One region of the Bacillus sp. LLTC93 genome, then DNA from elsewhere that is predicted to be linked to it. Evidence: riboswitches for the same ligand, from Rfam matches in the RefSeq annotation. Region 1 holds a riboswitch; each other region holds the start of a gene.
What was found. A riboswitch is a leader RNA that binds a small molecule or an ion and turns the genes downstream of it on or off. The one in region 1 is predicted to bind S-adenosylmethionine.
Positions count from the first base shown of each region.

Region 2: linked by a shared signal. The riboswitch ahead of C6W18_RS12215 (methionine biosynthesis PLP-dependent protein) and the one ahead of C6W18_RS09205 (sugar ABC transporter substrate-binding protein) in region 1 are both predicted to bind S-adenosylmethionine.
Region 3: linked by a shared signal. The riboswitch ahead of metK (methionine adenosyltransferase) and the one ahead of C6W18_RS09205 (sugar ABC transporter substrate-binding protein) in region 1 are both predicted to bind S-adenosylmethionine.
Region 4: linked by a shared signal. The riboswitch ahead of C6W18_RS12655 (bifunctional homocysteine S-methyltransferase/methylenetetrahydrofolate reductase) and the one ahead of C6W18_RS09205 (sugar ABC transporter substrate-binding protein) in region 1 are both predicted to bind S-adenosylmethionine.

Region 1 covers NZ_PVME01000002.1:771,225-779,176, forward strand. Annotated here, with positions in the region: gene C6W18_RS09185 (Rap family tetratricopeptide repeat protein) at 283-1,368, shown strand; gene C6W18_RS20040 (hypothetical protein) at 1,388-1,537, shown strand; gene ywaC (GTP pyrophosphokinase YwaC) at 1,598-2,230, opposite strand; gene C6W18_RS09195 (ABC transporter permease) at 2,324-3,337, opposite strand; gene C6W18_RS09200 (sugar ABC transporter ATP-binding protein) at 3,334-4,830, opposite strand; gene C6W18_RS09205 (sugar ABC transporter substrate-binding protein) at 4,903-6,021, opposite strand; SAM riboswitch class I at 6,191-6,301, opposite strand; gene C6W18_RS09210 (DUF1565 domain-containing protein) at 6,420-7,847, opposite strand.
Region 2 covers NZ_PVME01000003.1:521,848-529,799, reverse strand. Annotated here, with positions in the region: gene C6W18_RS12255 (hypothetical protein) at 1-208, shown strand, start outside; gene C6W18_RS12250 (YjcZ family sporulation protein) at 293-430, shown strand; gene spoVIF (sporulation-specific transcription regulator SpoVIF) at 569-826, shown strand; gene C6W18_RS12240 (UvrD-helicase domain-containing protein) at 873-3,155, opposite strand; gene C6W18_RS12235 (hypothetical protein) at 3,282-3,539, shown strand; gene C6W18_RS12230 (GNAT family N-acetyltransferase) at 3,624-4,058, opposite strand; gene C6W18_RS12225 (YjcG family protein) at 4,065-4,577, opposite strand; gene C6W18_RS12220 (alpha/beta hydrolase) at 4,630-5,370, opposite strand; SAM riboswitch class I at 5,591-5,712, shown strand; gene C6W18_RS12215 (methionine biosynthesis PLP-dependent protein) at 5,791-6,909, shown strand; gene metC (cystathionine beta-lyase) at 6,906-7,952, shown strand, end outside.
Region 3 covers NZ_PVME01000007.1:28,167-36,118, reverse strand. Annotated here, with positions in the region: gene C6W18_RS16915 (gamma carbonic anhydrase) at 1-369, shown strand, start outside; gene asnB (asparagine synthase (glutamine-hydrolyzing)) at 512-2,410, opposite strand; gene metK (methionine adenosyltransferase) at 2,559-3,761, opposite strand; SAM riboswitch class I at 3,955-4,089, opposite strand; gene pckA (phosphoenolpyruvate carboxykinase (ATP)) at 4,317-5,903, shown strand; gene C6W18_RS16895 (DUF2584 domain-containing protein) at 5,942-6,184, opposite strand; gene C6W18_RS16890 (alpha/beta hydrolase family protein) at 6,223-7,017, opposite strand; gene C6W18_RS16885 (phytoene desaturase family protein) at 7,044-7,952, opposite strand, start outside.
Region 4 covers NZ_PVME01000003.1:598,725-606,676, reverse strand. Annotated here, with positions in the region: gene metH (methionine synthase) at 1-2,525, opposite strand, end outside; gene C6W18_RS12655 (bifunctional homocysteine S-methyltransferase/methylenetetrahydrofolate reductase) at 2,509-4,350, opposite strand; SAM riboswitch class I at 4,429-4,547, opposite strand; gene C6W18_RS12650 (YajQ family cyclic di-GMP-binding protein) at 4,629-5,120, opposite strand; gene C6W18_RS12645 (CvfB family protein) at 5,358-6,206, shown strand; gene C6W18_RS12640 (BMP family lipoprotein) at 6,363-7,340, shown strand; gene C6W18_RS12635 (methyl-accepting chemotaxis protein) at 7,337-7,952, shown strand, end outside.

The sequences.
Region 1 (7,952 bases):
TCTTTCTAATCTATGAAAAAACACTCATCAACCGCCTTTCTCTCTCTAATGATATTGTGATATATTTTTTCGAAAACCCTCTTTTTACCTTAAAAAATGTAAGCGCATTCAACTAACCTCTCAATCCCTTTATTTTTCACTATTGGTTGAATTTACATCAAAAAACATGTTTTACAAATTGCGAGAGAGCGCTTAAAATATAAGAAGATACTTAATATGGAAAGTTGATTCAAATGATCGGAAATCGAAATAGGTGGAGAGATGAAGAAAGGAGGATATGAATTGGCAGAAACAGGGGTTTTGTCGTCCGTTGATGTAGCGAATATGCTAAATGACTGGTATGTTATGATGAAAAAAAGAGAGATACAAGAAGCGATACAGCTAAAAGAAGACATTCTTCAAGCGTTTGATCGAATGGAAGAGAATCAAGACGTCTTACTTTACTATCAATTACTAGAATATCGTTTTAAGGATCTCATCGAAGATACAGCTTCGTTAGATCATAGTCTTTTTGTAGATGAAAATGCGATCCGTACGGATGATATGCTCAGCTACTATTTCTATTTCTTTAAAGGCATGTATGAAATGCGCAGAGGAAATCAGGATACAGCATTTCATCATTTAAAATTGGCCGAGGATAAATTAGACCTCGTGCACGATGACATTGAAAAAGCAGAATTTCATTATAAAACTGGGTGTCTATACTATAATATCAGGTCCACGCTTCTCTCCATACACCACTTAAAGATGGCTTCATCTATTTACGACGCAGATCCATGTTATGTGAAAAAATCAATCAGCTGTCAAATGATGCTTGCTTTGAATTATGCTGATCAATCGAAATATGATGAGGCAGAGACGCTGTTTGAAGAAGTGATTCATTCACTAGAACAGGTGGAAGACCCAGACTTACTTGGTCACGCGTATTGCAATGCAGCCTTTATTAAAAGTTTAAGAAATGAATACAGTAAAGCTGTGCCGCTCCTAGAAAAAGCTTTATCCATTGAAACATTCGAAACGTCTTCTCCAGGCGGCTATTTACTTGCCATGTATGCCTACACAAAAGCACTATTTAAGCTGAAAAAGCCTGGTTTGTTCCACTATTACGTACAGCTTTCACTTCACAAAGCAGAAAATTTAAAACAACGAAACATTTCACTTAAATTATCCATTTTAGAAACACTCATGCTTCAACCAGACAACATGATCGAGCAAATCAAGTCTGATTGTGATCAATTAGAATCAATGAATTTCCTTGTCGATCTTGAAGCCATCTGTCAGGATATAGCAGCTTACTTAACGGATAATGAGCTTCATAAAGAATCCACTTATTTTTGGAACAAGGCGTTGTCATTAAAAACTTGTTAAGAATATGGAGTGATGTATGATGAAGAAATGGCTCATCACAAGTGCGATTTTCACGCTCTTGATAACAGGTATTTCCATTGGCGCTTCTACTCAAAAAGACAGCCAATCTGCACAATCTCAAGACAAGGATACGATCATTCAAAAGAGAGATCGCGGAACCAACCCTTAATATGGAAGCCTATGAATAAAAAGAGTAGCTGTGATCAAAAACAGCTACTCTTTTTATCTGCTAATCAATTTCTCGTTTGATATTTTGCATTTTTTCATCTAAGTAATGGGCGATATCTGCCGCTTCCTTCAGTTCATCGGTGAGCTGATGAGGGACATCGTTTTGCAGTTTATAATAGATTTTATGTTCAAGACTCGCCCAGAAATCCATCGCAATGGTCCGCACCTGAATCTCGACCTTCACATGCTCCACACGATTCGTTAAGTAGACAGGAATCTCAACAATTAAATGAAGACTTCTGTAGCCGTTTGGCTTTGGATGTTGAATGTAATCCTTCACTTCAAGGATCTTTAAATCCTCTCTTTGCCTCAATACATCAATAATGTTATAGATATCCTGAATAAAAGAGCAGATGATGCGGACTCCAGCGATATCATGAATATGCTCCTTCGCACATTGTGTGGTGATGTCGCATCCCTTTCTTGCTAGCTTATTCACGATGCTCTCAAAGGATTTGATCCGTGATTTTGTATGCTCTATTGGGTTGTGTCCATGGATTAAATTATATTCCTGACTAATAATCGAAAACTTTGTATCCATTTCATCTAACGCAAATTTATATACTAATAATTCATTTTTCCAGTCTTCCATGACACTTTTCAAATCTTCTACATGAGTTGCTGACATATTCATTCTATTTGTCATCTCCTTTTGACAAACGGCGGTTACACCGCTTTCCGTTTACTAGACGGAGAGAGGACGCGAATGGTTTTAAAAAAATACCCGCTAGCCACGCTGCTTGTAATACGTCAGCGCCAGCGCAAGTGCAAGCACCGATCCTTTCACGATGTCCATCGCATAGTAAGGGACAGACATCATCACTAGTCCATTTTGTAAAATACCGATGAGCACAGCACCAATAAAAGTGCCAAATGCGTTTGGCTTACCTGCTCCCATGACGGAAAAGCCGATAAAGGCAGCCGCTACTCCATCCATTAAATAAGGCGTTCCGGCATTAATTTCTGCTGTCATCACCCTTGACGCCAGCACAATACCACCTATCGCTGCAAATAAAGCAGACAGAAGATATGCTGCGATTTTGTATTTGTTCACATGAATGCCAGACAATCGAGCCGCTTCCTTATTCCCACCGATGATGTACATAAATCGACCATGCTTTGTGTAGGTCATGAAAACATGCGCAAATAGCACGATGGCTGCCATAATCAAAATGATATATGGCACCTGTCCGATTTTGCTGAAAAAGGCGGGGATGGTACCAGTTGAGAACGTACCATCAGGCAGCACCATATTTTCAGAAATGGTCGCACCTTTCGTGTAGGTTTGAGCCAGCCCTTGAATGATAAACATCATGGCTAATGTCATGAGCATATCTGGAATCTTCATTTTGACAATCATCCATGCATTCAGTAAACCAACAATGATAGCAGCCGCTAGCGCAGAGAGGATCGCAATCAGTGGGTTTTGCGAGAACCATACAAACATAGAGATCACAATCGCATTCGATAGCGTAGCAACTGAGCCTACTGATAAATCAAAGCCATTCACTGCCAATGATATCGTTAAGCCCACTGCAATGATGGTGACAATTGAGATAGATCGTAAAATGTTGATGATATTCCCTGATTGCAAAAACGCTGGATTCGCTGCCGCAAATACCACGATCAAAACGACAATCGTTAAGATGGTGCCATATTGATAAAAGAAATCAAACAGGTGAAATGATGGCCGCTGTTTTTTGATTTGCTGAACAGGGGCTGAAATTTGTCGTTCGCTCATGATTGTCCTCCTGTTGAATGATATAAAAGCTCTTCTTCAGTCGTTGGTGCGGTCATTTCCCGGGTAATGCTGCCATCATATAGCACGTATACTCGGTCTGCAATGCCCGCAATTTCCGCCAGCTCACTTGACGCATAAATCACGGACTTTCCTCGGGCGGCAAGTTCTGCAATAAGAGAGAAAATGTCTTTTTTCGCTCCAACGTCTACCCCTTTGGTTGGTTCATCAAAGAGATACACATCCGCCTCAGCTAGCAGCCATTTTCCAATGGAAATCTTTTGCTGATTTCCACCAGATAAATGCTTTACCTTCGCCTCAAGAGAAGGCGTTTTGACGCCAAGCCGTTTGACGATTTCACCTGCTGCCTGCTTTTCCTTAGGACGATGTAAGAAGCTGAGCATCCGTGAGAATGAGCGAAGACTTGCAGCTGTTAGGTTCCATCCCACGGTCTCTTCCGTCAAAATCCCTTCTTTTCTCCGCTCCTCGGGAACAAGTGCCAAGCCGGCTCTCACTGCTTGATGAGGCGATTTGATTTGAATGGTTTTACCATGAAGCTGCACAATGCCCATCTTTTTTTCTGAGGCGCCAAAAAGGGCTTTGCACAACTCTGTTTTACCAGCACCGACAAGTCCTGCAATCCCGAGAATTTCTCCCTTTTTCACATGAAGATGAATGTTGCTTAATTTATGCTGGTCGTATAACTGTTTCACTTCAAGCACAATAGGTGCATCCTTCAAAGGTGTACGGTGCGGGAATTGCTCCTCTAATGGTGTGCCTAGCATTTCCTCAATGACCTGCTGGGGATTTGTGTCTTTGACGAGGTGTGCTGCCACATCGGTTCCATTTCGCATCACAGTCAGCTCATCACAGATATTGAAAATTTCGGGCATTCGATGCGAGATAAACACAATACCCGTTCCATTCTTTTTCAGTTGATCAATCATTGAGAATAACTTGCTTGTTTCTGCATGACTAAGCGGAGCAGTTGGTTCATCTAAAATTAAAATGCTGCATTTGATCGAAACGGCCTTGGCAATGAGCACCATCTGTTTTTCTGCAAGTGTCAGATCACTCACAAGACGTTTTGTGGAGATGTCGATGTCCATCTCTTTTAATAGTTGAGCCGCCTTGCGATGAAGCTCTTTCCAGCGGACAAATGATTTTTTCTCAATCTCATGCATCATCATGTTCTCACCAACACTTAAATAGGGAACAAGAGCCGTATCCACTTCTTGATGGACTGTCTGCACACCGTATGAGGCCGCATCCTTCGGTGTTTGAATCGATGCAGTCTTGCCATTGATGTGGATGGTTCCCTCGAAATGCGAATGAGCGCCAGAGAGAACTTTCATTAACGTTGATTTCCCAGCACCGTTCGCTCCAATCAGCGCATGGACCGTACCTTTTTTTAATGTGAAATTCACTTGATCCAGCGCTTTAACCCCTGGGAATTCAATCGAAATATTCTTCATACAAACAAGCGGCGAAGTCATAGGTGTCCTCCTTGTCTATTGATCGTCATTTGAAAAACGAAACACCCTCTATGGGAAGAGAGTGTACGTTGTTTATTTTGCATAATGTTTCTTCAAGGTCTTCATCCAATCTTCTTCAAAAGCAGTAGATGAACCGAATCCCTTTACTTCTTCCGCAAGATTAACCATATTGATAGCCTTGCCGGCTTGATGAAGCTGCTTTTGTGAAATGAGGGAGGCCTCAAGGTCATAGGAAGAGGGTGTTTTCTCTCCAGCTATTTTCTTCGCAAGAATCCTCACGTCAACTGCACCAATGAGCTTCGGATCAACCGCTGCTGTGTACTTCCATGGGCTGTCTTTCGCTGTCATTTCCTGAAGGTCGGCATTTGACACATCAATACCGTAAATCTTCACTTCTGTTCTTCCGGCTTCCTTTAAGGCTCTTGCCGCACCAATAGCAAATGCGTCCCACGTGGCAAAAATAGCGTCAAGCTTGCCCTTTGGATACTTATTTAGCATGGCAGCCACTGCATTTTGTGTTTGCACAGACGTATCAGAGGAAGCAATGCCAAAACGGTCAAGTTCCTTGATTCCTTTATGCTGTTTGAGCGTTTCTTGGTACACTTTGTTTCGTCTCACCATTGGTGGGAACCCATCTACCCAGAGGTACGCAATATTTGCTTTTCCTTTAAAATCAGACACGAGAGCATCTAATGATTTTTTCGCTAATTGTTCGTCATCTTGTGACGTCACTGTGACTCCTTTGATGTCCTTCAGCTTAGGATTCGAATCAAAGGCCACAACGGGAATGCCTTTCGCTGTGATCTTTTTCACATCAGCGACTGTCGCCTCATCGTCCCCATGAGAGATGATAAAGCCATCATAGTTTTCTTCTAGCGCCTGAGAGATCGCATCATGGAACTTCGCTGTATCCCCGTTAGCTGTGTACACGTCCACCGTAAAGCCTAGCGCTTCACCTTCTGCCTTTGTTCCAGCTAGAAACTGAGCCGTATGATCGTCTCCGCCGATTTTGCGGATGACTTTAATTTTTGCTCCCTGTCCCTTTGCAAAGCGCTTCGGTACATTGTCAAAGGAAACTTTTTCGTTCGCATTCGCCTTTGAGCCTGAGCTTGATCCTGCTCCACAACCTGCTAATAGGACGGTTAGGATCGTCAATAATACAAAAGATGATGTCCAATATTTACGTTTCATTGCTGTTCCTCCTCGAGTTGTTTTATTTTTCACATCGGAAAACTAGGTAAAAAAGTAAGAAAACGCCAGTAAACCAGTGGATTGCTTCTAAAATAGAAACAAAAAAGCCTCTCTTGATAAAGAGAGGCGTTATCACCGTTGCATGAAACATGTATCGGGAAGTCTTCCTCTCTTATCTGTCAAAGCTGTCACAGCTTTGCAGGAATTAGCACCAATTTCTAAAAATAGAAACGGTTGCTGGGCGTCATAGGGCCAGTCCCTCTGCCTCTCTTGATAAGAGATCCGTTATGAAATTTGTTTTAGTTGAAATGTCTTCTTTACTTTAATGCGATGTCACACCAATGTCAATGACTTTTTTGAATATTTCTAAAATGATGCGTTCGTGACCATTGACTTGATTAATTGCCGATGATTTTCTTGGCAGGTGATGATTTCTTTAGACGAAAATCATATTTTTTCTCATTCACATATTGTGGATTGAGGTGTGCTGATCCTTTATCTTGACCGCTTTTAGAGCGATACGTTTTGTAGCCTTCCATCCATTTTCCGCGCCATACCCACCGTGATGCTTTCGCGCCTTTGCGGTCATCATAGACGTTCTTCTGGAATGTATTCTTTTGGTTGATTTGATACAAGTTCACGACTAAGTAATGCGATGCACTAGCTGTCATGATATTATTCGTGATCCGATTGTTCACCGATTGATATTGCATGAGCAATTGACCGCCTTCTAAGTCGGCTGTATCATTTTTGTACAAAATATTATGTGAGATGGTCGTGTTTGTTGTTCCGCCCCTCTTCTTGTCATAGCCGCCAATTGAAATGCCTGTATAACGGTTCAAATACACTTGATTGTGCTCGATGCGAATGCGATCCGCCATTTTCCCTTTATGCTCACTTGTGACTTCAATCCCAAGGTCATTGTGATGTGTGATGTTATGATCGATCACAATGTCTTTCCCGCCATCAACATAAATTCCGCCAGCGGAGATGTCCTTGCCGTAGGCTGGATTCCCATAACTCGTAATCTCATATACTTTGTTTCTAGATACGACACCATTTCTGACCTGATCATATTTTTTAGAAGGTGCTACGTTCTCAAAACCAATTAAATCAATGCCAATATTATCAGTGTGCCTAACCGTGTTATGTGTCACGCGGAATTTTTTGACGTTCCCGTTTAACACAAGGGCTTCACTATAGCCTAGCTTCAATTTCTCCACGGTATTTCCTTTGATTTCGATGTCTTCAATCGCTGCTGGTGCTTTCGTTCCATAGACCGCAATGCCATGCGCATTCCCATTTTTATGTGTTGTTTGAATGTCGTGCACACGGTTGTTGAGCAGTTTGACTCCTTTGCCGCTGCCTGTGACGAAAATACCGACTGGTGTGACATCTTCTTTCTTCGTTTTGATATGTCCGACTGTCAGACCTTTAAGGGTGATATAGCTTTTTTGATCAATTTTGACAAGACCGCCGTCTGCTTGATTTCCTTTAAGGGATGCTCCGCTAATGACAGGCTTTTCTTTTCCATAAGCTTGAAAGACAACTGGTGCTTTCTTTGTTCCTGAATGGCGGACAATCAATTTCTCTTTGTAAGTACCACCTCTCATGTTAATCGTTGCCCCAGCTTTAGCCATACTTGCCGCTTTCTTCAGTGTGCGGAAAGGTTTTTGCTTCGTTCCAGGGTTTTTGTCGTTTCCGTTTGTTGCCACGTAATAAGTTGTGCCTTGCTTGGCGCCAGCCTCCTCTGTCATCGCTTGACAGCCAAAGCTGATCACAGTCATGAATAGAATCAGTAAGATACCTGGTATCATTCGTTTCATCTCGTTGTTTGCTCCTTTCACTTCTCTTCTTCCTTTATCGGTTAAAAAAAAGAGGAATTAAAATATGACGCTGCCCCTTGCAATGTACTGGTCAAAAGGTGTATG
Region 2 (7,952 bases), on a different contig from region 1:
ACAATTAATCGGCTCTTTGTTCACTAAACCCCATGATGGGAAAGAACAAGCGCACGAAAAGGCTGAAATGGATCTAGCGGATAAAGCGAATGATCTTGAGGAGCACTTAAAAGCTTTTGGCGTGAAGATGGATGCTTTTGCGAAAGAAACAGAAGCATTCATGATACGTCATGGAGAGGCAGATTACGTCTTTAAACAGCAGAAATAAAATTTCCGCACTTTTTTATGTGATCGTCCAAACCATTTCTTTCATTTTTCATACTTTGTAAGGGAGAAGAGGAGGTGCTTAAATATGAGTTGTTACGGTTACGGTGGCGGTTCTTGCGGAGGTTATGGCGGCGGCTACGGCGGCGGTTATGGTTCAACATTCGTTCTTGTTGTCGTGTTGTTCATCCTTCTAATCATCGTTGGTGCTTCTTTCTTTAACTAAACAGTAAGAAGGTGAGGGAAGCAATGGGGGAGCCTTTTGCTTTCCTTTCTCTTTGGTCTAACAAGGTAGTAGGATAGGCACATATCTCGCCTATTTTCATATAGTAAGGTGATTACTCCACAAAGAGGAGGCAAATGAATGGATAATAAATTCTTTAAAAGCGTCGAAAATAAAACGGGTGTGAATATGAATGATGTCTTTAAGCTTGCAGGTTCTTTGCAAAATGCCAATTTTAAAGATGAGAATACCGTTCGAGGTGTCATTAAAAAAGTAGCGCAGCTTGCAAACAAACGTGTACCTAAAGAAATGGAAGACAAAATCGTTCAATCGATTACAAGTGGGAAAGAAAAGCTTGATTTCAATACAATCGCTAAAATGATGAACAACAAAAAATAAACAACAGGCTCTCCGCTCAAAGGGGGGCCTGTTGTTTTTGTTTGAATCATTCACGATTTTTCTTTAGAAGAGGGTACAAAAAGCGAGAACGATGAGCGGTTTTCCCTCTTCTACATGATGGAACAGATAAATAGAGAGATTGTTCAGCTCTTGTCATAGCAACATATAATAAGCGCCGCTCTTCTTCAAGGGTTTCTTCATCACCGTTTCTCAATTCATCAAGTGAGAAATCATGAGGCAGTGCCCCGTCAACCACACAAGTGATGTACACCGTTTGGAATTCAAGTCCTTTTGCTCGGTGAATCGTCATGAGCTGAACGCCTGGCTCATCTGTTTTTTCCTTTTCAGCAGATTTCATGTGTTCGGCATGTGCGAGAAAGGCTTCAATTGTTTCAAAGCGTTTTGCAGCTGTTTTCACATCACGTACATCATCTGACCCTTTTTCAAGCACATTCGTATCGTTCACACGTTTTTTTAAGTAATCACCAAGTCCCATCTTTTGTTCAATAAACACCACAGCGTCAGACGGCTTTAACGTTCGTAAGGTTCGGAACAGGGGAACGATCGATTGCAGCTTTTTACGCTGAAACGGCTGAATGTCTGTTAGTTTTCCAAGGGCGTCTACCATTGAACAATCCTCCGTGATGGTCAGCGCCTTCAGTGTGTTCAGTGTTTGCTGCTTTAAAAAGAAGACCGGCAGCAGCTGTTTCATTGCAGTCACATCATCGGCATCCTGACTTAAAGAAAGAAAGGCAAGCAGCACTCGAACAATTCGTCTGCTATAGAAGGCTTTCACGCCAGCATCTGTCTCATACGGAATCGCCGATTGATGCAGCCGTTCATAAATGGCTCGTCCTCCCGTATTGGTTCTAAACAGCACACAGACATCATTCGGCTTTGCTCCATTTTTAATTTTCTCCTGAATATCTGCCACAATCATGGTCGCTTCCTCTTCCTCGTCATACGGATAAAAGAGAGTGGGAGGGATTTTCTCCGCACGAACCGCTTTTAACGACTTCGCATAGCGATGCTGGTTCTTTTTAATAATGGCATCTGCACTTGCGACAATCGTATGGTGAGAACGGTAATTCGCATGTAAATGGACGACCTGAGCGGAAGGGTAGTCCTGTTTGAATTCAAGAATGAAAGCAGGGTTGCTGCCCCTAAAGGCATAAATGGCTTGATCATCATCACCTACACAAAATAGCTGCTCTGATTCCCCGGCTAAAAGTTGAATCAATTCGTATTGAACCGGATTAATATCCTGAAATTCATCAACTAAAATATACTTGAATCGTTCTTGATATCGTTTGAGCAGTTCAGGCTGTTCCGTCAGCATGTGTAAACAGGCAATGGCCATGTCATCAAAGTCAAATTGCTGATGGTCTCGTTTCTGCTGTTCATACGATTGGTAGATCGTCCAGATTTTTTTGTCTTTTTCATCTTTCAGCTCAGGAAGTTCGCCGGGTAAAAAGGCATTTTTCCAATAGCCGATCGATTGTAACACTTGATCAGTAGGATAGTCTTTCTCATCAAGTCCTTCATTCATGATTGCTTTCCGAAGGTACTGTTCCTTTTGCCAGTCGAACTTGATCAGGTGCTGGCCGTTCCATTTGTTCGGATCATCGTGAAGCAGCATTTTATAAAAAAGACTGTGGAAGGTGCCCGTTACGACTTGGTTCGCCTGTGATGGCTGAAGCTGGTATTGCTTGCGCAGTCGTTCTTTCATTTCACTGCTGGCTTTTGTAGTGAAGGTCACGAGTAATATGTGATGAGCAGGAATTTGATGGTGTGAGATCAGATAGGCCGCTCTAGCCGTCAGCACCCTTGTTTTCCCGCTTCCGGCACCAGCCAGAACAAGCATTGGCCCATCTTTATGTGTGACAGCTTGAAGCTGCGGCGCGCTAAAGGTGATTTGAGGAAAAAGGTCGATGGTATGTACTTGTTCATTCTCTTCTAAATGTAAGACTTCGCTGAATTGAATCGACCTTGGTTCCTGCCAATCATACGATTCCTTTGTTTGCGAGATGACCTGTTTGCCAGTTGGAAAACGGAAGCCGCCAAGTTCTTTGTAGGAAGCACTTTCCTCTGGTTCTTTCTTTTTTTTCATGTCTTCTTGTTCTTCTGCTTTTTCGCATATCTCTTGCTGAGATGTTTGCTTATGAATAAAGGCAGGCTCTTCATGTATATTTAATCTGAAAAAGACTGGTTGTCCGCAATATGGGCAAGATAAGTGCCCTTTTTTTCCCTCATCATGGAGGAATTGATAATGTTCTCTCGAATATGTATGTAATGAGATCGTTCGATCATGTCGTCGTGCGCATTTCAAAGCTAGTCCTCCAATAGTCAATCAATCTTAAAAAGAAACAAATCTAATCATATCAAATGAAGTGTGTTTCAAACAGTCATAATTAGGGAATAGTAGAATAGAAGAGAAGCTAAGGAGGCGTTCTTGATGGGATATATAGCCCCGATTCAGCCGGATCTGTATTTTCAATATATCAATCGTCCTGCTCCTCAGGATAAAGAAGACTATGCGAAAGTGACAAAGGTTACTCGCACCTTTCATGACAAGGTATACAGAGAGCTGGAGAAAAAAGAGGACTTAGTGACAGAAGCAGAAACGAAAGTACAGCAAAAAAAGCGGGAACGCTTTGTGCGAGATATGTTTATGGAGGAAGGCAAGGGCATTCACATCAATGCTTATATATAAATGATTGCGCTTTCTTACCTAGACGAACGATAATGAATAATGAAAAAGCCAGAGCATCCATGATGCCCTGGCTTTTCTCTTTGATCAAACAGATAGCGTTTTTGTCATTTTGACATGTGTGATACCCGCTTCTTCAAATGGTTCAGAAACGGCTTTGTAGCCTTTCTTTTCGTAGAAAGGAAGAGCTTGGACTTGTGCATGCATAACAGCTTCCTTCGCTCCCTTGGAAGTGGCTTCTGTTTCTAGCGCCTCTAATAGTTTGTGACCAAGACCAAAAGAGCGCGCCTCTTTTAACACACAAATCCGTTCAAGCTTTGCCTTGGGACCTTCAATAATACGCAGTCTAGCGGCAGCCTGTGGCTTTTTGTCATCGTTATAAATGACAAAATGGATGGCTTCGTCTTCTAGTTCATCAATTTCGATCTCAAATGGGACTTCTTGTTCTTTTACGAACACTTCTTTTCGAACGTAATATGCATCTTCTCGTTGTGTTTGTGTTTTTGCGATAACTGTTTTCAAATGTCTTTATCCCTCTCCTAAAATAAATGTTTCATAAACGGTCCAAGATCCATTCTCTAATTGATATAAAAGGTGGAAGCGGTCAACCGTTTCCTCATGATCAATCTTTCTCAGCTTTAATGTGCCAAGTACGTCTGAATGCTCATCATCTGATAATTTTTGAGCCACTGTTACATGCGGAACAAATGCATATTCAGGTGTGCCAGCAAGTGGATCAGTGTACAATTTTTCATTTAGAGTCATTAATTCCTCGTTCGGATCTACTTTCATATAAATGACGTTGTTTACAGGAGCGAATGAACTGAATTTTTTAATACGTAAGGTAATAGGAGAAGCATTCTTTGCATACTCTCGCAAGGTTGAGACGACCTCTGCTGCTTCTAGATCCGTTAATTCAAAAGGTGTTCTTAATGTTAAATGAGGCGGTATGAGTGCATAGTTCGGATCATAACGTTTCCGATAAGAGTTCGCAACATCTTGCAATTTTTTTGATGGAAATATAACAACTCCGTATTTCATCATGTTCCCTCCTGATTAAGAAAGTATTTATTATTGTTTATTATAACAAAATTCAGTTGATTAACGAATATGGGAGCATTCTTTTTAACGAAGGGGCAATGAGTGGCTGCCAAAACGTCCATTTATGATCCCCTGCGAATGTCTCAAATAAATAATCCGCACCAGACTGTTCAAGAAGGGCTTTTAAGTCTTCATTCGGTTTGATAAAATCAAGCACTTGGCCATCTGTTGTTTTCACAGCCGTTTCTTCCAATCCAATTTGATGGATAATGGCATAATGAGAAAGTGCTGTTGTCTGTTTGACGGCTTCTAAGACCGACTTATCAACATATGGAGACTGCAAAATCAGCCCACCAAATAAAGAAGGATAATCAATAGCTGTCATGAGTGAGATCGTAGCGCCTAGTGAATCCCCAATAAATGTACGTCCTGACCCAATTTGATACGTTGGATAGTGTTCATCAATATAAGGAACAAGTTCATTTGCCAAAAAGCGTTTATACGCCTCAAACTTTGTGCCATCTGGGTGATACGTATTTCGCCTTTCAGTGACATTTTCATAAGGAACACCAATGATAATCGAACGTTCCATTTCTTTGTTTTGCATCAATTCTTCCGCCTGTCTGCCTATTTTACCTAAGCGGAAATAATCATGACCATCTTGTGCAATGATGACATGATATGTATAAAGAGGGGAGTAATTAACTGGCAAATAGATTAAAACGGTCATGTCCGTTCCGAGTTCTTTTGACTGTAAGATTTCCTCTTGTATGATTCCTGTTTTCTTCACCATAATCCATTCCTCCAGCTAACCAAATTCATCACAAGTGAAACGTTTCCATTCATTGTAACATGAAAAACATCGTTGTTCCTATATGCTAACATGCAATCAAATCGACTGACATCCATTCTGTTATAAAATACAGAAAATTTTAATTAATCATGACATTTCCCCTTGAAAAATGAGTTTTAATGCGTTACAGTATTAGGAATTAGAACAGACAGACAACACATTCTTATCGTGAGAGGTGGAGGGACTGGCCCTTTGAAACCTCAGCAACCGGTATGCATCACTTCATGTGATGTACCAAGGTGCTAAATCCAGCAAGCAGCTTTTTTGCTTGGAAGATAAGAGGAAGCGATTAAACCCCTTCTTCTTATGAAGAAGGGGTTTTCTGTTTTGAAATCAGATTTTTACTTAGGATGGTGTCAAATGAAAGAACATGTGGAAACGAAATTAGCGCAAATTGGAAACCGTAGCGAAGAGGCGACTGGCACTGTCAGTCCTCCCATTTATCTTTCAACAGCATACAGACATAGAGGCATAGGTGAATCAACAGGTTTTGATTACATTCGAACGAAAAACCCAACTAGACAACTTGTAGAGGATGCGATTGCTTCGCTAGAAGAAGGGACGGCCGGTTTTGCTTTCAGTTCGGGAATGGCAGCGATCCAAACGATCATGGCTCTATTTGAGAGCGGAGATGAACTCATTGTCTCATCAGACTTATATGGCGGAACATACCGTTTGTTTGAAAACGAATGGAAAAAATACGGTTTGCGTTTTCTGTACGATGATTTTTCAGATGAAGACTGTTTACGCTCTAAAATCACGCCAAACACAAAAGCCGTCTTTATTGAAACGCCGACAAATCCACTCATGCAGGAAGCAGATATTCAAAAAATAGCGCAGATTGCAAAAGAGCATGACGCTTTGGTGATTGTCGATAACACCTTTTACACACCAGTCTTGCAAAAGCCGATTACGCTTGGAGCGGACATTGTCATTCATAGCGCAACCAAATATTTAGGCGGACATAACGACGTCCTTGCCGGGCTCGTTGTCACAAAAGGGGAGCAGCTATCTGAAGACATGTTCCAGCATCAAAATGCCATCGGAGCGGTTCTATCTCCATTTGATTCATGGCTTTTAATGAGAGGGATGAAAACATTGGCTCTTAGAATGCGCCAGCACGAGGCAAATGCGAAGGAGTTAGCAGAGTTTTTAGAGAAGCAGCCTGAGATTCAAGATGTTCTTTACCCAGGAAAGGGAGGGATGCTGTCATTCCGAGTAGCCAAAGAGGACTGGGTCAATCCATTTTTAAAGCAGCTGAAAACGATTTGTTTTGCTGAAAGTCTTGGCGGAATCGAAAGCTTCATTACGTATCCTGCCACGCAAACGCACATGGACATTCCAGAAGAAATTCGCATTGCAAACGGTGTGTGTAACAAACTGCTTCGTTTCTCTGTTGGCATTGAGCATGTGGATGACCTAAAAGCAGATTTGAAACAGGCACTATCACAAGTAAAAGAGGAGGTACACGCAAAATGACCACACACGATTGGACTCTCGAAACACAACTTGTTCATAATGCGTTTAAAACAGACCGGTCAACAGGTGCAGTCAGTGTGCCGATTCAGCATGCGTCCACATTTCATCAAAGCAGCTTTGACGAATTTGGCCAATATGACTACTCCAGATCAGGGACACCTACACGTCAAGCATTAGAGGATACCATTGCAGCGTTAGAAGGAGGAACAAGAGGGCTTGCCTTTGCATCAGGCATGGCAGCCATTTCGACCGCTTTTCTTCTTTTATCAAAAGGAGATCACGTCCTTGTCACAAGAGATGTGTATGGCGGAACATTCCGTATGATCACGCAAGTCCTTTCGAGATTTGGAATTGAGCACACCTTTGTGGATATGACAGATTTAAATGAAGTCAAACAAGGCATTCAATCGAATACGAAGGTCATTTATATGGAAACACCGTCAAACCCTACACTAGGCATTACGGATATTGAAGGCGTCGTCCAGCTTGCAAAAGAGCATGACTGTTTGACCTTCTTAGATAATACGTTTTTAACGCCTGCTCTTCAGCGGCCGCTAGACCTTGGCGTTGATATTGTGCTGCACAGCGCAACGAAATTTTTAAGCGGCCACAGTGATGTGCTGTCAGGCTTAGCAGTGGTTAAAGATGAGAAGCTGGGAGATGACCTATATTCGCTGCAAAACTCCTTCGGTGCGGTCCTTGGCGTACAGGATTGCTGGCTTGTGTTAAGAGGGCTAAAAACCCTTCAGGTCAGATTAGAAAAAGCAAGCCAAACGGCATTCGAACTGGCTTCATTTCTAAAAGAACATCCTGCGGTGAAAAAAGTATACTACCCAGGCTTAGATGACCATCCAGGTGCAGACATTCAGCGTAAGCAAGCAAGCGGAGCAGGAGCTGTTCTCTCATTTGAACTAGAAAACCAAGCGGCAGTCAAAGAATTAGTGGATGCCGTCACATTACCTGTATTCGCCGTTAGCCTCGGTGCCGTCGAATCCATTCTGTCATACCCAGCCAAAATGTCACATGCCGCTATGCCAAAAGAA
Region 3 (7,952 bases), on a different contig from region 1:
AGAATTGGAAAAAACGTCAACATTCAAGACTTATCCTGTCTGCATCAAAGTCCTGGAAAAACACTTCTTATTGAAGATGGTGCTACCATTGGACACCAAGTCACATTACATAGCTCAATCATTCGAAAACATGCCCTCATTGGTATGGGGTCCATCATTCTCGATGGTGCGGAAATTGGCGAAGGTGCCTTTATCGGTGCAGGAAGTCTTGTCCCTCAAGGAAAGGTCATCCCAAAAGGCTCCCTCGCTTTTGGCCGTCCAGCCAAAGTGGTTCGACTGTTAACAGATGAGGATATCCAAGACATGGACCGTATCCGCAGAGAATATGTAGAAAAGGGACAATACTATCGTTCCCTTTTATCCCGTTAACATCATACGTGTATCTTCACTTTATCATGTTTTTTTCAGGATATTAAGCAATAACTGTGAACCGCTTGTTATTTTACCCTTTTCCACCACTTTCTATCATGACAAAAAAGGTTTTCAGCACAAAGCTGAAAACCTTTTTTCATTAACTAAAGATGACTTCTTTCGGTTGATGATTCAACTGCTCTGGATCAATACTGCGCTCCACATAAATGCTATGCCAGATCATAAAGATCAGGACTGTCCAAATCTTGCGGCTATGATCTGCTTTGCCAGCACAATGGTCATTTAGTAAATCCAGAACATATTCCTTGTTAATGTATTCATCAGTTTGACTGTTTTTAATGATATCTTTCGCCCAAGCGTTCATCTCATTTTTCAGCCAATGACGAATTGGAACAGGGAAACCTAACTTCTTGCGATTTAACACATGGTCTGGCACAATGCCTTCTGCTGCTTTACGCAATAAATATTTCGTTGTACCATCTTTTGTTTTCAGCTCTTCTGGAATTTTAGAAGCCGCTTCAAATACGACCTTATCAAGGAATGGCACACGAAGCTCAAGAGAATTCGCCATCGTCATCTTGTCTGCTTTAAGCAGGATGTCTCCGCGCATCCACGTATGAATATCAACATATTGCATTTTGTTAATATCACTGTAGCCTGCACTTTCCTCGAAGTATGTCTTCGTCACGTCACGATACGTGATGTTCGGATCATACTGCTTTAAGAGGTTTTTCTTCACTGGCTCTTCGAAGATTTTCGCATTGCCAATATAGCGTTCCTCCAACGGCGTACAGCCGCGAACGATAAAGCTTTTCCCTTTCATTCCTTCTGGCATTAAACGCGCCAGACGAAGAAGAAGCTTTTTCAGCATAGATGGAACAGATTCAAATGGTTTTAGAGAAAGAGGCTCGCGGTAAATATTATATCCACCGAACAGCTCGTCCGCTCCCTCACCAGAAAGAACCACTGTGACTTGTTTTTTCGCTTCTTTTGCCACGAAATACAATGGAATCGCCGCCGGATCAGCTAAAGGATCATCTAAATGCCAAACAATTTTCGGAAGTTCGTTCATATATTCCTCAGGGGAAATGACAGCACTGAAGTTTTGCAAGCCTAGCTTATCAGCTGTTTCCTTTGCCACATCCACTTCACTAAAACCGTCCTGCTGAAAGCCAACCGAGAATGTCTTCAGCTCAGGGTGTAATTCTTTTGCAACAGACACGATGAAAGAAGAATCGATACCGCCAGAAAGGAATGAACCAACAGGTACATCACTTCTCATGTGCACTTTCACAGAATCATAGATTGCATCGCGCACTTCTTCTATTAATTTTTGTTCTTGTGTTTGTTCAGGCTTGAATTGAACCTTCCAGTAAGTCTTAAATTCAATCTCCTTGCCTGGGCGCAGTGTAAACTGATGACCCGGCTCCACTTTATGCACCTTTTGATCAAGTGTATTTGGCTCAGGAACGAACTGGAAAGACATGTATTGCTGCAAAGAGGTTTCATCAAATAAAATGTTTTCATTCACAGCCATTAAGCTTTTGCGTTCAGAAGCAAAGTACACTTGATCATCCATTTGTGTAAAATAAAGCGGTTTGATGCCAAAAGGATCTCTTGCGCCATATAATAACTGCGCTTCTTTATCCCAAATTAAAAATGCAAACATTCCGCGAAGCTTAGAAGCAGCTTCTTCTTTATAGTGACGATATGTGGCAAGAAGTACTTCCGTATCAGAATCTGTGCTGAACGTATAGCCCTTTTTCACAAGCTCTTCCTTCAACTCCACATAGTTATAAATTTCTCCGTTGAAAACAATCCAATATTTTTCATCTTCATAAGAAAGCGGCTGCTTTCCATGTTCAACATCTATAATACTTAAACGTCTAAATCCAAATCCTACATGTTCATCATGGAAGTATCCCTCATCATCCGGACCACGATGAACGATGAGACGATTCATTTGTTTAATTAACTCTTCCTGCTCAGTAGTTTCGGACAATGGACGGTGATTAAATACACCAACAAACCCACACATATTATTGCCTCCACGTTATGTTATTTCTTAAAAGTAGACCTATAATTAGACAGTTATTTGTCCGATTTTGTTTCACATTTTTTTGCTTTTTGTAGAATTTTTTTTAATCAAAAGGAAAACCGCTTAAAATAAGCGGTTTTCTATGTTGTTATTGTCCTAATGCTTCTTTGCGAAGCGTGTCGGCTTTATCCGTTTTTTCCCACGGGAGATCTAAGTCGTGACGGCCAAAATGTCCGTATGCAGCTGTTTGTTTATAGATCGGACGACGCAAATCGAGCATTTTAATAATGCCAGCCGGACGTAGATCAAAGTTCGCACGAACCACTTCAATTAATTTTTCTTCAGAAGCTTTTCCTGTTCCGAATGTATCAATTGAAATCGATACAGGCTGTGCAACACCAATTGCATAAGCAAGTTGTACTTCACAAGAATCTGCAAGGCCAGCTGCTACGATGTTTTTCGCTACGTAACGAGCAGCATATGCCGCAGAACGGTCAACCTTTGTTGCGTCCTTACCAGAGAAAGCACCGCCGCCATGACGAGCGTAGCCGCCATACGTATCAACGATGATTTTACGTCCAGTTAAACCAGCATCCCCTTGAGGTCCACCGATCACGAAACGGCCTGTTGGGTTAATAAAGTATTTTGTCTCTTCATCAATCAGTTCACTTGGAACCACTGGGCGGATGACATGCTCTTTTAAGTCGCTTTGAATTTGTTCAAGCGTCACTTCTGGTGCATGCTGTGTAGAGATAACCACCGTGTCAATACGAACTGGTTTGTTTTGTTCATCATATTCAACTGTTACTTGTGTTTTTCCATCTGGGCGAAGGTATGCAAGTGTTTGATCCTTGCGTACTTCTGTTAAACGACGAGATAATTTATGCGCTAGTGAAATCGGCAGCGGCATCAGCTCTTCTGTTTCGTTGTTTGCAAAACCAAACATAAGCCCTTGGTCACCTGCACCAATCGCATCAATTTCTTCGTCAGTCATTGTTCCTTCACGTGCTTCAAGCGCTTTGTCTACACCTTGCGCAATATCAGCAGACTGTTCATCAATTGATGTTAGCACAGCACATGTTTCCGCATCAAAACCATATTTCGCACGTGTGTAGCCAATTTCCTTAATCGTGTCACGTACCGTTTTTGGAATATCGACATAAGTAGACGTTGTAATTTCACCGCTTACTAATACGAGACCGGTTGTTACAGAAGTTTCACAGGCGACACGTGCATTTGGATCTTTCTTTAAAATTTCATCTAAAATGCTGTCTGAAATTTGATCACAGATTTTATCCGGATGTCCTTCTGTCACTGATTCTGATGTAAATAAACGACGATTTTGACTCATAATGGCTATTTCCTCCTGTACAAGGCCACATCATCCCAAGATGAGGCCTCCAATATGATACGGAACTCGTTCCCTCTTATATGAAAACGTTTATATTAGAGATGTTATTGGCAATTTGTTCATATGATGTCCCAAAAATAAAAAAACCATTTCCTTCATTGCGAGGAAAGGGTCTGAGATCGCATGCCTTTCACTCTTATCGCTCAAGGTGTTCTTGTACCTTGCATCAGGTTAGCACCTTGGTTTCTCAGCATTTTCATGCCTTTTTCGTAAGAAACCGGTTGCTGGGCTTCATCGGGCCTGTCCCTCCACCAACTCGGGATAAGAGTATCCGTTCAATAAGATATCTTATCTTAAACCCTTGCGTCATGTCAATGCTTCATAGGAATTATCTCCCCGCTTTTTTCACCACATCATTAGCATCACCAAAAAGCATATTTTCATAGCAGAAATGAAAAAACACACACAAAAATATTTAAATAGTATAGACTATTATTATCAATGTGTTATACTAATCAAAACAAACAAATTCAACGGTAAAGGAAGGGTTTTTTTATGAACTCAGTGGATTTAAAAGAAGATTTGCAGTCATTGCTCTCATTAGAAAATACGCACCAAAATTTATCTGTTCCGAAACTTGTTGAAAAGATTTTGGCACGTAATGAAGGCGTTTTAACATCAACAGGAGCTGTCCGCGCCACAACTGGTGCTTACACTGGACGTTCGCCTAAAGATAAATTTATCGTCAAAGAAGAAAGCTCTGAGCATAAAATCGATTGGGGTCATGTAAACCAGCCGATCTCTAAAGATGCATTTGATCGTTTATATACAAAGGTTGTCTCATACTTAAAAGAACGTGATGAACTATTTGTCTTTGAAGGGTTTGCCGGCGCTGACGAAAGATACCGTATGCCGATTACAGTGATAAACGAATTTGCATGGCACAATCTCTTTGCAAAGCAGCTATTCATCAGACCTGATGGATCAACGCCATCATCAAACGAAAAACCTTTCACCATCTTATCTGCACCTCACTTTAAAGCAGATCCTGAAACAGATGGAACGAACTCTGAAACGTTCATTATCGTTTCTTTTGAAAAACGGACGATTCTTATCGGTGGAACAGAGTATGCAGGAGAGATGAAGAAATCGATTTTCTCTGTCATGAACTACCTGCTGCCTGAGCAAGATATTTTATCAATGCACTGCTCAGCAAACGTTGGTCAAGAGGGAGATGTCGCGTTATTCTTCGGCCTTTCAGGTACTGGGAAAACAACGCTTTCTGCAAGCGCAAGCCGTAAGCTGATCGGAGACGATGAACACGGGTGGTCTGGCACAGGTGTCTTCAATATCGAGGGCGGATGCTATGCGAAATGTGTGAACTTAAGTGAAGAAAAAGAACCACAAATCTACAAAGCCATCAGCTTCGGATCAGTGCTTGAAAATGTTGTGCTTGATGAGGAAACACGTGAAGCGGATTATGATGACACATTCTTTACTGAAAACACACGTGCTGCTTACCCAATCGAAATGATTGATAACATTGTGAAACCGAGTATTGCAGGTCATCCATCTGCCATTGTCTTCTTAACAGCTGATGCGTTTGGCGTTTTACCTCCAATCAGCCGTTTAACAAAAGAACAGGCAATGTACCATTTCTTGAGTGGTTACACAAGTAAATTAGCAGGAACTGAGCGTGGTGTGACGTCACCAGAAACAACATTCTCTACTTGCTTCGGTTCACCATTCTTGCCACTTCCAGCTCACGTCTATGCTGAAATGCTTGGCAAAAAAATTGATGAGCATGGCGCAAAAGTATTCCTTGTAAATACAGGCTGGACTGGCGGCGGCTATGGTACGGGCAAACGAATGAATCTTGCTCATACAAGAGCGATGGTGCAAGCAGCAATCGAAGGTGACCTTGACAATGCTGAAATGATCACTGACGACATCTTTGGATTACACATTCCACTTCATATCCCAGGTGTACCAGATGAAGTACTTCAACCTGCTAAAACGTGGGAAGACCAAAATGCTTACCAAGAAAAAGCACACTTCCTTGCCAATGAATTTAAAAAGAACTTCAAAAAATTTAGCCATGCGGCAAGTGACATTGAAGCAAAAGGCGGACCACTCGTATAAAAAGACGAAAGCTGAGGGAATATACCCCTCAGCTTTTTTTAGTTTGTTGAATGCAATGACACAAGGCGGTAAGTCACTTTCGTAACATTGTCTGTGAGTTCCAGCTTTTCGACATGTGCTGTCCCTGTTTTTTCTCCGTCTTTCGTTTTGCGCACCTCAAGCGGAATATTTAATGGATAAATGCGGTACCCTTCCTTCATGAGCTCAAACACATTTTCTTCAATTCTTGTCTCATTTCCTTTTGTAACAATCATTGTATTAAATTCAACAGGCATTCCCATAATGAAAATCCCCCTACTTTCTATATTCGTTATACCGTTTATTTTACCACATTTCCGCTTTTTCGGCTGTGCATCCATGTCGTCAGCCTTCTGACAATCTCTCGATTATGCTGAGGCGGGAAATAATGATTGTATCCGTGAAAATACCATGTTTCCACAGACTTCCCGTGTTTGCGAAGCGCTTCTTCTAATAAATACGCATGCTCAATGGATACATTCTGATCCTGCTCTCCATGGATGATTAAAACAGGCGCTTCCATTTGATCTACAACATTCAATGGCGTTCTGACCTCATAAGCCTCAGGTACCTTATGCGGCGGACCGCCAATCACGCGCTTCATCATTCTTCTCATGTCCACACGCTCTTCATAGGTGAGCTTCATATCACTTACGCCTCCCCATGTCACAAAGGAAGCGGCCTCCTGTTTCATTTCAACAGCAGTCCAAATACCCATAATACCGCCGCGTGAAAAACCAAAGATATGTATACGATCCTGCTTCACCTTTTTGTGATGCTTCAACAGCTGAAATGCAGCGAATGCATCTTTACGATCCTCTCCGGCAAAATCCTCGTTTCCTTCGCCTCCTTGATTCCCTCGGTAAAAGGGAGCAAAGACAACAAAGCCTTGTGCTGCAAATTGCACGATTCGGCCAGGTCTCACCATACCCACATTTTTAATGCCGCCTCGTAAATACAAAAAGCCGTCATAGAGACCTTCTCCGGCTGGTTCAGCGAGCAGCCCCTTTATCCGAAGTCCATCTGCCTCATAGGTCACTGTATATAAATGAATATGCGGATGGGGCGACGGGAATCTTCTTTTTTCCACAATCACTTGATTTCTCTCCTTTTCATCCGGTATTACGTCAATTGCTTGCTGATCGCTTCTGCAACAAGCTGGCCTGATTTTGTCACCATCGGGGTGCCGCCGCCTGGATGACTTGTCCCTCCAACAAACCAAAGCCCTTCAATGTCTTTTGACTGATTATTGATACGGAAGAACGCCTGCTTGAACGAGTTTGAAGACATGCCATAAATGGCTCCATGATATGCCCCCGTTTTCTGCTGCAAATCAAGCGGGGTTTGAACCGCTTCATATTCGACAAACTGATCAATATCAAAGAGACCCTTTTCCTTTAAACTGGTTTTGATATGCTGACGATACGTCTCCTTTAGCATGTCCCAATTTTGCTCTTTTGTCACATAAGGAGCATTGGCCAAGACAAAAAGGTTGCTTCTTCCCGGTCCTCCGCTTAAGGCTGGCTCTGAATGGCCCGAATAACATATGTAAAGCGTCGGATCCTGAGGCAATTGCTTTTTCTGAAAAATATCCTTGAATTCTTGTTCATAATGCTCAGGGAAAAATACAGTGTGATGGGACAGCTGTTCATAGACTTTGGGTACTCCTAATAAGAGAACAAAGCCAGATAACGATGGCTCAATGTTTGACAGCCTTTGATTTAAAAAGCTAGGGCGGTCTTTTTCATCAATCAAATGACGGTAGACAGTCAGTGCATCCGCCCCTGCAATCACTTGATCTGCCTCATACATCTGCTGAGCAGTCTCCACTCCTTGGATACGCCGATCTTTCACATGAATCTTGCTTACTTGTTCATTAAGGTGAATTTGAACGCCTAGTTCCTTTGCGAGTGTTTCAAATGCCTCGACTAAACGATAAGTGCCGCCCTTTATCCCATAAATACCTTTTTCCCCTTCTAAATAAGCCATCATATTAAAAATAGCGGGCGCTTCGTAGGGAGAAGAGCCAAT
Region 4 (7,952 bases), on a different contig from region 1:
GTTTGAAATTGAAGAGGGTCCGCTTTTAACTCATTGGCTAATGACAGGCCGTCCATTGCATCTTTGGCATAAAGAACGGGTCCATCATAATGAGGCGAAATTTTCATCTTCGTAAATTTCCGTGAAAGAGCAGCACCGCCCACCAAAATGGGAACGGAGATGTTTGCTTTTTGTAGATCTTGAGCGGTTAGTACCATTTGCTGTGCTGACTTAACAAGCAATCCGGATAATCCGATCATATCTGGTTTTTCCTTTTGCACGGCTTCAATCAATGTTTGAGGTGTGACCTTGATTCCGAGATCGATCACTTGAAATCCATTATTGCTCAAAATGATATCGACAAGGTTTTTCCCGATATCATGGACATCTCCTTTCACGGTGGCAAGAAGAATTTTTCCTTTCCCACTTGCATGCTGCTTTTCCATATATTGCTCAAGGTATGAAACAGATGCTTTCATGACCTCTGCTGATTGAAGCACTTCAGCTACAATCAGTTCGTTTTGATTAAAAAGACGTCCAACCTCAGCCATTCCCTGCATCAAGGGTCCATTGATGATATGAAGAGGCGATTCGAATTTGTCCAAAGCAAGGGCCAGATCATCAATCAGTCCTTCTTTCGTACCTTCGACGACATAGAGCGCTAGCCTTTCATCAAGCGATAAGGAGACCTTTGGTTTTTTCTCCGTTTTCTTTTTCCCGCGGTAAAATTGGGTGAATTCGGCAAGGGTTTGATCATTAGTTTCATATAGTAATGTTTCAGCAAGCTTGATTTCTTCCTTTGGAATTGAAGCGAAGCGCTCAAGCTTTTCAGTATTCACGATCGCATAATCAAGTCCTGCTTGAACGCAGTGATACAAATAGACGGCATTCAAGATTTCTCTGCCAACAGGCGGGAGTCCGAAAGACACGTTACTAATGCCTAAAATCGTGAGACACTGAGGCAGTGTTTCCTTGATCATTTTGATGCCTTTGATCGTTTCTTCAGCAGCACCAATATACTGCGCGTCTCCAGTGCCTACTGGAAAGACAAGAGGATCAAAAATAATGTCACTTGCAGGAATTCCATATTTCTTCGTTAGCAATTCATGGGAACGTACGGCAATCTCGAGCTTTCGTTCTGCTGTCACTGCCATCCCTGTTTCATCGATCGTTCCAACAACAAGTGCGCCGCCATATAGTTTCACAAGCGGAAGAATCTCTTCAAACCGCTCTTCGCCATCCTCTAAATTAATGGAATTGATGATGGCTTTCCCTTGAGAATAAGTGAGTGCTTTTTCAATCACGTGTTTATCTGTTGAATCAATGACAAAAGGGGCTTTGACCTTTTTCGTGGCTTCTTGTAAAAAGCCTTCCATGTCTGCTTCTTCATCACGGTCTGGATCTGCTAGACACACATCAATGACGTGAGCGCCATTTTTCACCTGAGCACGAGCAACTTCTGCCGCCTCTTCAAACTTTTGTTCAGCAATCAGTCGTTTGAATTTGCGGGAACCAATGACATTTGTCCGCTCACCTACAAAAAGCGGACGCATGGCTTCTTCATATATAAGGGGGTCAATTCCTGATACGGTATGCTGTGACGATTCATGTGCCATGCTGCGCGGCTGAAGCGAGCGCACTTCATCAGACAATGCCTGAATATGTGCAGGTGTTGTTCCGCAGCAGCCCCCGACGATATTTAACCAGCCTTCCTGTGCAAAGGCGGCGATTTTTTTAGCAAGAGAAGCAGGGGATTCGTGATATTGTCCTTCTTCATCTGGGAGACCTGCGTTTGGATAGCAGCTAACAGCTGACTTTGCGATGGAGGAGAGTGTGCGGATATGGTCTGTCATAAATTCTGGACCAGTTGCACAGTTTAGGCCAACGCTGATTGGTTTCATATGCTCAAGAGAGATATAAAAGGCTTCAATATCTTGACCAGCAAGGGTAGTGCCCATTGGTTCAATCGTACCTGATACCATTAGTGGTAATTGAATGCCGGTCGCGTTAAAGGCTTCCTGAATGCCCTTGAATCCAGCTTTTACATTCAGCATGTCTTGGCTTGTTTCTAAAAGAAGGGCATCACATTTGCCATCAATGAGTGCGCGGGCCTGCTCCTCATAGTTTGCGACGAGCTCTTCAAAGGTTGTGCCGCCTGTCACAGATAATGTTTTAGTTGTAGGCCCCATTGCGCCTACAACAAAACGAGGCCACTCAGGTGTGGAGAAACGGTCTGCTTCATCCTTTGCCAGCTGAGCAGCTCGTACGTTGAGCTCATAGGCAAGGTGGCCAAGCCCGTATTCATCGAGAACAAGTTTCGTAGCGCCGAATGTATTCGTTTCAATGAAATCCGCACTTGCCTCAAGGTATTCCCTGTGGATCGTGGAGATGATGTGAGGGGCTGTCAGGTTCAAATACTCGTTACAGCCCTCATACTCTTCTCCGCCAAAGTCCTCTGCTGTGAGATTGGCGTTTTGAATCATTGTGCCCATTGCACCATCAAGGACGAGGATGCGTTTCTTGAGTTGTTCAGTGATAGTTGACATTTACGTTTGGCTCCTTTTCTTTCTGATGGATGTAGGTTGTCAGTTCTGCTGTTAAATCTGATCGAAGGAAAGGGGTAATTAAATAAATGCCATTAAACAATTCGCAGGCCGTATCTAATAAAGACCGGGCAATCGCTAAGCCTTCTGTTCGCTGCTTTTCCTTATCCTCGCCTGCCTTGGCCATAATCTCACGAATCGAATCAGACAATTTGATGCCCGGAATTTCATGATGAATAAACTCTGCATTTCGACTGCTTGTTAACGGCATAATGCCGATGTAAATCGGTTTATCCAAATGACGGCTTTCCTCATGAATTTTCACTAGCTGTTCCTCTGAGTAAACAGGCTGTGAGATGAAATAATCAGCCCCGTATTCGATTTTTTTCTCAAGCCGTTTTACTGCTTTATCAATATGACGTACATTTGGATTAAACGCGCCAGCCACTGAAAAATTGGTCTTTTTTCCAAGCGGCTTCCCAGAGAAAGAAAGTCCTTCGTTAAACTGTTTGATCAGACGGATCAAATCAAAGGAGGTTAAATCATAAACAGATGTTGCACCTGGGAAATCACCAATTTTAGACGGGTCGCCAGTGATGGCTAAAATATCGGTTAAACCGAGAGTGTCGAGTCCCATCAAATGGGATTGTAGCCCAATCAAATTACGATCACGACACGTGATATGGACAAGTGAACGCATATCAAGCTGCTGTTTCAATAATGCGCCGCAAGCCACATTACTAATGCGCGGGGTCGCAAGGGAATTATCGGCTAACGTCAAGGCATCGATGCCTGCACTCTTTAATTCATTTGCTGCGACAAGGAATTTTTCAAAGTTCAGCTTCTTTGGCGGGTCCAGCTCTACGATAATCGATCGTTTTTTAACAGCCAGCTCGTCAAGTCCAGGTTCAGTGCGCTGGTCTTGGATCGAAATGATTTCTTCTTTTAATACTTTCACTTCTTTTTCAGTGATCGGTGCTAAATCTTTAACAGCTTCAGCCATTGCGCTAATATGCTGAGGCGTCGTTCCGCAGCAGCCTCCGATAATGCGTGCGCCTTGATTTCTAAACTCTAGCGCACTTTTTCGGAAATAATCATTATCTGTATCATAGACGAGTCTGCCTTCTTCAAGAGACGGGAGACTGCTGTTAGGATAGACAGATAAATAAGAATTTTCCAAAATCGGAACGCCTTCAAGTGCCTGAATCATATGATAAGGGCCTAGCCTGCAGTTGATGCCAACGACATCAGCGCCGAGAGAGGATAATTCAGATAAACCGTCCTTCAGTGGTGTACCGTCCTGCAAAACACCTTGCTCATGCATGGATACGTTCATGACAATCGGGAGAGTCGTTTCTTTGCGTGTAATTTCGAGAACGGCCTTCGCCTCTTCCATATCATAATACGTTTCAAGCAATAATCCGTCAGGCTGTTCATTTAATAGGATGTACAGCTGTTCTCTAAAGCTTCGTTTGATCTCGTCTATCGAGTAGGCATTTTTGTTAAACGTTCGAATGCCGCCAATCGTTCCGAGTACATAAGCTGAGCCAGCGGCAGCTTTTGCAATTTGTACTGCTTTTGTATTGATGCGTTTTGTTTCTTCTTCTAATCCGTAGCGGGATAGTTTAATATAATTCGCACCGTACGTGTTCGTTTGAATGATGTCAGCTCCAGCCTGCACATACGCCTCATGCACTCTTTTCACTTCATCTTCTTTTGATAAATTTAGTTCTTCAAAGCACCGGTCAATGCCGTAAGAGTATAAAAGTGTTCCCATTGCTCCGTCAGCAATCAATACGCGATTTTGTAAGTCTTGTAATAGGCCCATTGTATTCCTCCTTATTTCTATGTAACAAAAAAAGCCTTCTGATAAGAAGAAGACTTTTTGGCTGTATCGTAATTCTTCTCCTTATCTTCCAAGCAGTTGCTTGCTGGATTTAGCACCTTGGTCATAGAAAATACATTTCTACTACACCGGTTGCTGAGGCTTCACAGGGCCAGTCCCTCTGCCTCTCTTGATAAGAAAGCGATATGAACATGTCAATGAATTGAACTTCCATCAACTGTAACGAAAAAATCAGAAATAATCAATGGAAAATTTAAAATTTATCGAAAATTTATAAATTGGACGTCAATCGGCAAATCTGCTTTGCGCATGAGTGAAATGACCTCTTGTAAATCATCTTTATTTTTCCCTGTTACACGCACTTGGTCATCCTGAAACTGCGACTTCACTTTGATGCCAGATTGCTTAATGAGTGCGTTGATCTTTTTGGCATTGTCTTTATCGATACCACTAATCAGCTTGGCACGCTGGCGTACTGTTCCGCCTAGAGCATGTTCAGTTTTTCCGTAGTCGATGTTTTTAGTCGGCACATTTCGTTTAATCAGCTTTGTCACAAGCACATCTTTTAGCTGTTCAAGCTTGAAGTCATCATCTGAGATGAGAACGAGCTCTTCTTTTTCGAGTGAAATATCACTTTTACTTCCTTTAAAATCATAACGGTTTTTAATTTCTTTTAGCGCTGCTTGAATGGCGTTTTGCACCTCTGGCAGTTCCACCTTCGATACAATATCAAATGAACTTTCTTTTGCCATAACACATGACCTCCAAGTATAGATATTGCGTCTATTTTATCATGCAAACAGGGGAAGAAGAAACTTTATCATATAGACAAATCAAAGAGTTCAGCCGCTTGCAGTATAAATCAAGTGCAGTTTGTCCACTTTAGCTAACAGAACTAGAGATGTTCATGTTGAAAGAAGTATAGTAGAATAAAGTGAATCAAAAGATGAACGAACGCTCTTTTATGAGCAGATAGGAAGGAAGAGAACATGAGACCAGGTGAGCAATTGACCTTGCAAATAGATAACGAGATGGAGTACGGCTACTTTTTGACAGATGGTGAAGATTCGGTCCTCTTGCACCGCAGTGAGATGACAGAGGATATTGATGACCGAGATGAAGTAGAGGTCTACTTATATGTAGATCATGAAGAAAGACTAGCTGCGACGATGAAAATGCCTACAATCAATGCACATACATACGGCTGGGTAGAAGTCGTAGATGTTGTAGAAGACATGGGCGCATTTGTCGATGTCGGGCTATCAAAGGATGCACTTGTTGCAACAGAACACCTCCCGCCTTTTGAGGAAGCATGGCCGAAAAAAGGAGACAAACTCTACTGTATGCTGAAAGTCACAAGCTACGGTAGAATGTTCGCAAAGCCAGCCACTGAAGACGTGATCAGTGAATTGTTTACTGAGGCGCCAGAAACCTTAATGAACAAAGAAATCACTGGGACAATTTATCGCTTAATTGCGACAGGCTCCTTTATGCTGACAGATACAGGAGTGAGAGGATTTATCCACCGCACAGAACGAAAGGAAGAACCAAGGTTAGGTTCGACCGTTACAGGCCGCGTTATTGCGGTGAAAGAGGATGGAACCGTGAACGTTTCTTTGCTTCCTAGAAAGCAGGACGCGTTATCTGTTGATGCAGAAGAAATTCTAACTTATATGAGAACCCGAAATGGTGCCATGCCTTACTGGGACAAAAGTGATCCAGAAGATATACGTGAACGATTTCAAATGAGCAAGGCGGCCTTTAAACGAGCACTAGGTCATCTGATGAAAAATGACCTAGTCTTCCAAAAAGAAGGCTGGACATATGAAAAAAAGTGAGCATTTGCTCACTTTTTTATTTTTGCCATAAATAATGGGTTTTTTCAGTGAAAAAAGTCATAAAAAAAGCTGAAAAACCTTCCTTTTATCATTGAAACAACGCCTTTCAAATCCGATAAGAAAGAAGTAAGGATGATAAAAGGAGTGTGTTTTTGGATGAAAGTGAAGATCTCAATACTTCTGATGGCAGCCATGCTCATGGTACTCGCCTCATGCAGCAATCAACAGGGAGGACCACCGAAGTCAAATGTGAAGCATATTGGCGTCATGCTGACAGACGATGGTCTTGGTGATCAATCATTTAACGATTCTTCATTTAAAGGTTTAGAAAAAGCACGTGACGGGCTTGGCATTGAATTTGATTATAGAGAAATTGCAGAAACGGATACATACGAAAAAGGGCTGACAGAGCTCGTAAAAGATGGCAATGACCTGATCATCGGTGTAGGCTTCAGTATGCAAGAAGACTTAGAAAAAGTCGCAAAAACATATCCGAAGAAGCAATTCTTGCTGATCGATGCCGTATCTGAGCTGAAAAATGTGACCTCCGTGACATTTAAAGAAGAGCAAGGCAGCTATTTAGCAGGAGCACTTGCTGCCATGACAACGAAAAGTGATGTCATTGGATTTGTTGGCGGTGTCGATGCGGATCTCATTCATCGTTTTGAAAAAGGATTTCAGAAAGGCGCCAAATCTGTGAATCCGAAAATCAACATCCTGTCCACCTATGCAGGTACATTTAGTGACGCAGGCAAAGGTAGTAAAATTGCTAAAGAAATGATCAAAAAGAAAGCAGATGTTTTATACGCCGCAGCCGGCTATACGGGTGTTGGTGTATTAAAAGAAGCGCAATCACAAGGCAAATATGCAATTGGCGTAGACAGCGATCAGTACTATACAGCTGAAAAAGCTGTGATTTCGTCCATGGTCAAAAAAGTCGATGAAGTGGTCTATCAATTCAGCGAACAGCTCGTAAAGAACAATCAAATCAAAAGCGGGCATATCGTCTATGACTTAAGCAATGACGGAATCGATATGGCAAGAATCCGAGTGCTCAAGGATGCTGAGAAATTGACCAAAAAAATAAATGGACTGAAGCAGACGCTTCTGAAAGAAGAGGGGGCAGCATCATGAGCTTACGCGTTAAAATTTTGCTCAACTCACTCATCTCACTTCTTTTAGCGGTTGGTGTCATCGCCTTTATCATTGTCAGCATGACAAAGATCCAATCATCGAATGAAACAGAAGTTCAAACTTTACTCAACGTACAAAAAACGAAGGCGAGCTTTGAAAGTGTTGAACAAGCCATGACCAACTATTCCATGACACTTTCAGATGAACAGCTAGAGGTCGTTCAAAACGATATCTCTACAGCAAAAAAACAGCTGCAAACGTTAAACAAAAACGCAGGAAATATGAACAAAGAAGCATTAACGAGGTTAAATTCAAAGTTTGACACGTGGACCAAGGAAGCCAACAATGCCATTGGTGAAAAAAATGCATCTGATGCAAGACGTGTGGCAGCAAGAATTGATGGTGTCTTAAACGACGTGCATACGATGAATAAAAGAGCACAAGAAGCGTATGAACAAAATCTAGAGAATGCAGCAGAAAATGTGCAGTGGATCATCACAAGTGCACTCGTCGCAGCACTCACACTGATTGTCATCTCCGTCTTTTTAAATATTGGTTTAACGAGATCCATCGTGACACCAATCAAATCACTATCCTACCGGGCCAAGCAGA